3 regions of the Paenibacillus cineris genome follow, and region 1 is predicted to be linked to each of the others. Evidence: predicted binding sites of a transcription regulator. Region 1 holds the regulator's gene; each other region holds the start of a gene.
The links. The regulator Rex, encoded in region 1, represses fermentation and respiration genes when NADH is low (regulators of the CRP and FNR family bind a similar motif). The targets are predictions, from matches to a motif close to TTGTGAAATATTTCACAA.

Region 1 (2,275 bases):
GGTTGTGTGATACCGTCACATGATGCTTCGCCAAAATGTCGATTTCCTCGTCTGTCAAATGGACCGCGTGTGCCAGAATCGTCGGCCGTGAGAACATGCCGAGCTTCTCCAAATGAATCGCCGGACGCGTTCCATAATCGCGTACATTCTGCTCCACTTCCGCCTTGGTCTCCGACATATGCGTATGCATCGGCAGATCCAGGTCATGCGCCGCCTGAACGAACTTCTCGATAAAATCAGGAGGGCATGTGTACGGGGCATGCGGAGAAATCATCGCCGTGATCCGGCCGTCTGCCTGCCCGTGCCAGTCCTTGGCGAACTGAATGGCTTCGTTCAGCTTGTGCCGCTGCACATCCTCCGGGCACAGACCGATGACACCGCGGGTCAGGGCAGCGCGCATGCCGGACTCAGTCACCACTTTGCCCACCTGATCCATATGATCGTACATATCGAGGAACGTCGTCGTGCCGCCTTTCAGCATTTCGAGCACCGACAGCGAAGTCCCCCAGTAAACGTCATTGGACGTGAATTTCGCTTCCATCGGCCACATTTTTTCCTGCAGCCATTCCTGGAGCACCATGTCATCCCCGTAACCGCGCAGCAGCGACATGGCCGTATGTCCATGGGTGTTGATCAGGCCCGGCATAAAAAATAAATGCGTGCCGTCGACGACCTGTACGCCTTCCTCCAGCTGCGGCTCCTCTTCACCGATATAGGTGATGCGGTCGCCCTCAATGACCATCCAGCCGTGCAATACCGGCTGCTCCGGCCGCAAAACGGCAAAGCTGCCGTTCTTGATGGCCCATTTAGGATTGGCGCTCCGGCTGCTGGAGCTCTTCAAATTGTCCGTCATCTTCCGTGTCGTCCTTTCCGTTGTTCAAATAATAAGCGAGGCTGAGCAAATCCGTCGTAAAATCGGCAGCATGGATCCGGATGCTAGCCGGCGCCTTCAGAATCGTCGGCGCAAAATTCAGAATCGCCTCGATCCCGGCCGCAATCAGCTGATCGGCGACGTTTTGTGCTTCGAAATCCGGGACGGTAATGATCCCGATCCGGATATTTTTGCTTTGTATCGTTTCTTTCAGCTCATCCATGGCCTGTACCGTCAAGGTGTTGATCCGTGTGCCGATTTTGGACGGATTGGCGTCAAACACGGCCACGATCTTCATATTTTCCTTCAGGTAAAAGTTATAGTTGGACAAAGCTTGACCAAGATTCCCCGCTCCGACCAGCACCGCGTTGATCTGCTGATCCAAATTCAGAATTTGACGGATCTTCTCGATGAGATAGGACACGTCATACCCTATCCCCTTACGGCCAAAATCCCCGAAATACGCCAAATCCTTGCGGATCTGCGCCGGGTTGAGATCCAGCTTCTGCCCGAGCTCCTGGGAGGAGACTGTGGCCACCTCCCGCTTGTTCAGCTCATTTAGATATCTAAGATATATAGGCAATCTGCGGACAACCGCCTCGGATATTTTCTCCGATTTCATGCATGTTCCCCCTATTGAACGGCTTGAATATTTATTTGGTTATATAGATTGAACTAAAGTTTTGCATTGAATTTCCTGTTCTAACCGCTTTAGTTCAATCTATCTAATGGACTCATTTAAGACACACCGTCCTGATGAAGCCATTCAGAGATGCGCGGAACCATCTGGTCTGTCTGCATATGCTCCATTTTCGGTCCAGGCAGCGAGTACAGGAAGTACTTCCCGTAATACGATTCGATAACGCGCGTATCGTATACGATGACGATGCCCCGGTCATGGGCGGTGCGGACCAGCCGCCCGAAGCCCTGCTTGAAGCGGATGACGGCCTGCGGGACCGACAGCTTCATGAACGGGTTCTTCTTCTGGCGCTGCAGCAGCTCGCTCTTCGCTTCCACCAGCGGATGGTTCGGCGGCTGAAACGGGAGCCGGACGATTGCCAGGCAAGTCAGCGCTTCACCCGGGATGTCCACGCCTTCCCAGAAGCTGCTTGTTCCAAGCAGCACCGAAGCGCTGCTGTCCGTAAACCGCCGGATCAGCTTCGTGCGGCTGCCGCTGTCTACGCCCTGTCCAAGCACGGCGATGTCGCTTTGTGCAAGGGCTTCTTTCAGCGGCTCGTATACCTGGCGCAGCATGCGGTATGAGGTGAACAGCACCAGCATCCGGCCGTGGGTCGCGATCGCGGCGTCCGCTAGTGAGCGGGCCAGCGTTTCGACAAACAGGGCGTCCCCGACGCTTCCCTTCACGCTTGGAAAATCCCGCGGAATGACGAGCAGCGCCTGGTC
Region 2 (2,275 bases), on a different contig from region 1:
CAAGAGGTCCACCGAGGAGGATGAACACAGCCCTGCCCCCGCCATCAGCGTATCCTGCCGGTGATACTGCGGGGAATCATCTTCCGAAATGACCGCGGCAATCCCCCCTTGAGCGTACCGGGTGTTGCTTTCGAGCAGTGCTTTTTTCGTGATCATGATGACGTGCCGGTCCTGGCTTGCCTGAATCGCCGTATACAACCCGGCTATGCCCGAGCCGATGACGATGACATCCGTCTTGGTCCGGGGCAAAGTCTGCAGATCAAAGTCAACCAGATATTGTGGAATCATGTGCCTGTTCACCTGTCTTAAGAGAAAGAGTAGCGCATGCTACTGTACTTGTAACATGCGCTCTAAAGAAGTTCTGGCTTTATCTGCAACAACCGGCGGCACGTAGATTTGCGGCTTCATGGTTTCCAGACACTTCACCAGTTTTTTCAGATTGTTCACCTTCATGTTCGGGCATACCAAAAACTTGGTGGCGAAATGAAACTCCTTATCCGGGCTGTCGAGACGAAGCTGGTATCCGGTACCGTCTTCGGTTCCGACGATAAACTGTTTGCTGCTTGATTTTTTGCAGTATTCCAAAATCGCCGTGGTGCTGCCGACGAAATCGCCCATGGCTACGACCTCCGGACGGCATTCCGGGTGTACGACAAATTCGGCGTCGGGATATTTGGCTTTCATCTCCACAACGTCTTTTACCGTCAGCATATCATGCGTATTGCAGTACCCTTCCCAAATGATGAGCTTCTTGTCGGTATGCTGCTGCACATAGTGACCCAAATTTTTGTCCGGTACCCAGATGATCTCATCGGAATCGACCGATTGAATCACCTTTACCGCATTGGAAGAGGTACAGCAAATATCCGTTTCCGCCTTGATCTCTGCCGAAGAGTTGATATACGTAACGACTTTGGCGTTAGGATGCTGCGCTTTCAGTTTGCGGAGTCCGTCCACGTTGACCATATCGGCCATTGGACAGCCTGCACGCTCATCCGGAATCAGCACCGTTTTGTTCGGAGCCAGAATCTTAGCGCTTTCACCCATAAAATGAACGCCGCAGAAGACGATGACTTCCGCATCGGTTTGAGCCGCTTTCTGGGCAAGCAGGAAGGAATCGCCACGGAAATCCGCTACTTCCTGAATTTCATCCCTTTGATAATAATGCGCCAAAATAATGGCGTTTCTTTCCTTCTTCAGCTTAAGCAGCTTCTCCGTCAGTTCCCGCTTTTGTTCCTGCTTATGCTCCAGTGCCAGAGCTTCCACCAGTAACCCACTCCCTCTGAAATCCCATGATTTTACCCGGTTGATGGCTTCATAACCTCATAACATCATGAATAGTTTGTGAAAATTCTCCCAAAGTTGCCCGTTGCAACCTCGAGACCATCTTGTTTATCAACTAATTTACACAAGGTTCACGATACTGTCAATTGACTAAAATGATCTTTATATGCTATCTAGCCGAAAGAAAACAAAGCTTCCCGCTCGATTCCGTCCGATTAGGCCGCCTCGCTTCTATTTGGAGCTTGCAGCCGCCCCAATCGCTACTATGCCTCAAAAAAAATTAACTGGTACAACAGAGTTAAGGCGGAACGTTGTCGGCTTCAATGCTTGGACACCCCAAATGGCCCCCGCTCATATTTCCTGGCAAACGACACAAAAAACCCGGAGACGGCTAACCGTCTCCGGGCTGTTGTTGTAATGGGATTAGGATCTGGATTCCGGCGGTGTTCCGCCGTTGCCCGAACCTGGATTCTCATTCGTTCCATCATTGTTATTTGGAATGTCGCCCGGCGTATCCGTGTTGATATCGCTTGGCGGGTCATTCGGCAAGTTGGATGGAACATCGTTCGGAATTTCTTCCGTTGGCAGGCTGGTATTATCCTTGCCCTGAATGCGTACACGCACGTCACCGACGTTGTCGATGACAGGGGCGCCATGCTCGGAAGAACCTTCATCATTTCCGCTTCCGCCCTCTTTCGGGCCGTCTTCAGAAAGATAACCTTGCTCGATCAGTTCCTTGATCTGTTCAAGCTCGAGCGTCTCCTTCTCAAGCAGCGTGTTCGCGATGAGGTGAACCTCTTTCGAGTACTTGGTCAGCAGGTCTCTCGCCCGCTCGTAGCACTCGTTTGTCATGCGCTGCATTTCCTGGTCGATCTCATAAGCGATCGAATCACTGTAGTTCTGCTCGTGACCGAGGTCACGGCCCAGGAATACCTGACCTTGCGAGGACCCGAACTGAAGCGGTCCAAGCTTCTCACTCATACCGTATTCC
Region 3 (2,275 bases), on a different contig from region 1:
ACACCAGGCGGATTTCGACAAAATGGCTGGTAAATGTTATCCTTTTGTCGTAATTTCATACAAAAAATGAAGCCGCACGCATGCCGTATTAAAGCGCTCTACATCCGGCAGCTGCGGGTTTCCCGCTTTGGAAGGCCCCCGAAAGGGGGCTTTTTTATATTTCCGGCACTTGGCACTATTTCTCACTTTGATTCTGTCCCTCAGAAGTAGTACATTATTAATTGAAATCATAAGGAGGTTTCCGAATTAATGTTCTATGAAGACAATGAGAATTTGAGCATCATGACCTACACCTTGAATAGCGGCATTAAAGGAACTGTACCTTTATCCAATAAGCAGATTCAGGAATGGATCGAGTGCTATCGCACAGATGCGAAATTCATCACAGCGATCGGTAAGGAGTTTTTTGGCCTGAATCCGGAGCTGGTCGCCGATTTTAAAGTGCATAATCGGTTCTCCAATTACGCTGAACTGATCAAGCCCGTGGTTCCTTCTTCGGAGTCCGACAACACGGATCAGCTGTCGAAGGCGTACGAAGAAAACCGGGTGTACTTCAAGGTCGATTGCAAATGCGGTACGACTTACACGACCTTTTCCCAATACTACACGACCAAATGGTATTGTTCCAAGTGCAAGGAAATCGTATTTTTGGACAAGAAGAAGGGCAGAGTGCCGACCGATAAGGGCGATGCCTGGTACATGACCAATAAATACTATGTGGCACGGGACTAGCATGATTTCACGAACGAGCCTGAAGCAGGCAACATATATAGAGGAACTGAAGAATTGGACGGCTGCGCCGAAAGGTGCGGGCGTCTTTTTTGTGCTTGAAGGGCCTCATTTTTTAATATTTTGTGACTAATTTCACAAAATCAACGATTTGGGCTTTGCATTGTGACATTTATCACAATATTCGGATTCAAAGTCTGCCATGATACAGGAAGAAACGATGAAGCCAAGTTATCGGAACCTGTTAGGCGGGTTTTAAGAATAACGACAGGAAAGAGGGAAGAGACGATGGATGTAGTTATGCTGTCACGTATCCAGTTTGCCGCGACGACGATTTTTCACTTTTTTTTCGTGCCGCTGTCCATTGGACTGGTGTTCACGATCGCGATCATGGAAACGATGTATGTCGTCAAAGGCAAAGAAGAGTACAAACGAATGGCTAAATTTTGGGGGAAGCTGTTCCTGATCAACTTCGCCGTCGGCGTGGTGACGGGGATTTTGCAGGAGTTCCAGTTCGGCATGAACTGGTCGGCTTACTCCCGCTTTGTGGGTGACGTCTTCGGGGCCCCGCTGGCGATCGAAGCGCTGCTTGCGTTTTTCCTCGAATCGACGTTTATCGGCCTGTGGATTTTCGGGTGGGAGCGTCTGTCCAAAAAGGTCCACATGATCTGCATCTGGCTGGTCGCGTTCGGCACGGTGATGTCGGCGTTCTGGATTTTGGCGGCCAACTCCTTTATGCAGCGTCCGGTCGGTTATACGATCCATAACGGCCGTGCGGAGATGAACGACTTTCTAGCTTTGATTACGAACGGCCAGCTGCTGCTGGAGTTCCCGCACACGATTCTGGCGGCTTTTATGACCGGGGCCTTTGTGGTCACCGGGGTCAGCGCTTATAAGCTGCTGAAGAAACAGGATACCGCCTTTTTCAAAAAATCTTTTGCCATCGCGGTGATCATCGGGCTTGTGTCCTCGATCGGCGTGGCACTGGTGGGCCACCAGCAGGCGCAATATTTGGTGAAGACCCAGCCGATGAAAATGGCTGCGACCGAAGCGCTCTGGGAAACGAGCAGCGATCCCGCGCCGTGGACGGTCACCGCATTTATCGATACGAAAAATCAGACCAATACCGGGGAATTTCAAATTCCCTACCTGCTCAGCTTCTTGTCTTACAGCAAGTTTTCCGGCGAAGTGACGGGGATGAAGGAGCTGCAGTCCCAATATGAACAGCAGTACGGCCCCGGGGATTACATTCCTCCGGTGCGCACGACCTTCTGGAGCTTCCGCATCATGGTGGCCAGCGGCTCGCTGCTGATTGTGCTCAGCTTGTATGGCGCCTATCTTGCGGCACGCAAAAAGCTCGACAACCGCAACACCTGGTTTATGCGCCTGATGCTGTTTGCCATTTCGCTGCCGTTTATCGCCAATACGTCGGGCTGGATCATGACGGAGATTGGACGCCAGCCTTGGACCGTATTCGGTCTGATGACGACCGCCGACGGGGTATCGCCGAGCGTCACGGCCGGCCAGGTATTGTTCTCCATCATTG

Region 2: a site for Rex is predicted at 1,343-1,360, ahead of nadA (quinolinate synthase NadA). Genes of this name have one in related genera too.
Region 3: a site for Rex is predicted at 853-870, ahead of KI379_RS27840 (cytochrome ubiquinol oxidase subunit I). Genes of this name have one in related genera too.

Annotation. Positions count from the first base shown of each region.
Region 1 covers NZ_BORU01000001.1:3,819,283-3,821,557, forward strand. The annotation lists gene KI379_RS17665 (amidohydrolase) at 1-853, opposite strand, end outside; gene KI379_RS17670 (redox-sensing transcriptional repressor Rex) at 807-1,493, opposite strand; gene dinG (ATP-dependent DNA helicase DinG) at 1,610-2,275, opposite strand, start outside.
Region 2 covers NZ_BORU01000007.1:45,289-47,563, reverse strand. The annotation lists gene nadB (L-aspartate oxidase) at 1-288, opposite strand, end outside; gene nadA (quinolinate synthase NadA) at 328-1,266, opposite strand; gene ftsH (ATP-dependent zinc metalloprotease FtsH) at 1,708-2,275, opposite strand, start outside.
Region 3 covers NZ_BORU01000004.1:242,633-244,907, reverse strand. The annotation lists gene KI379_RS27845 (hypothetical protein) at 250-732, shown strand; gene KI379_RS27840 (cytochrome ubiquinol oxidase subunit I) at 1,018-2,275, shown strand, end outside.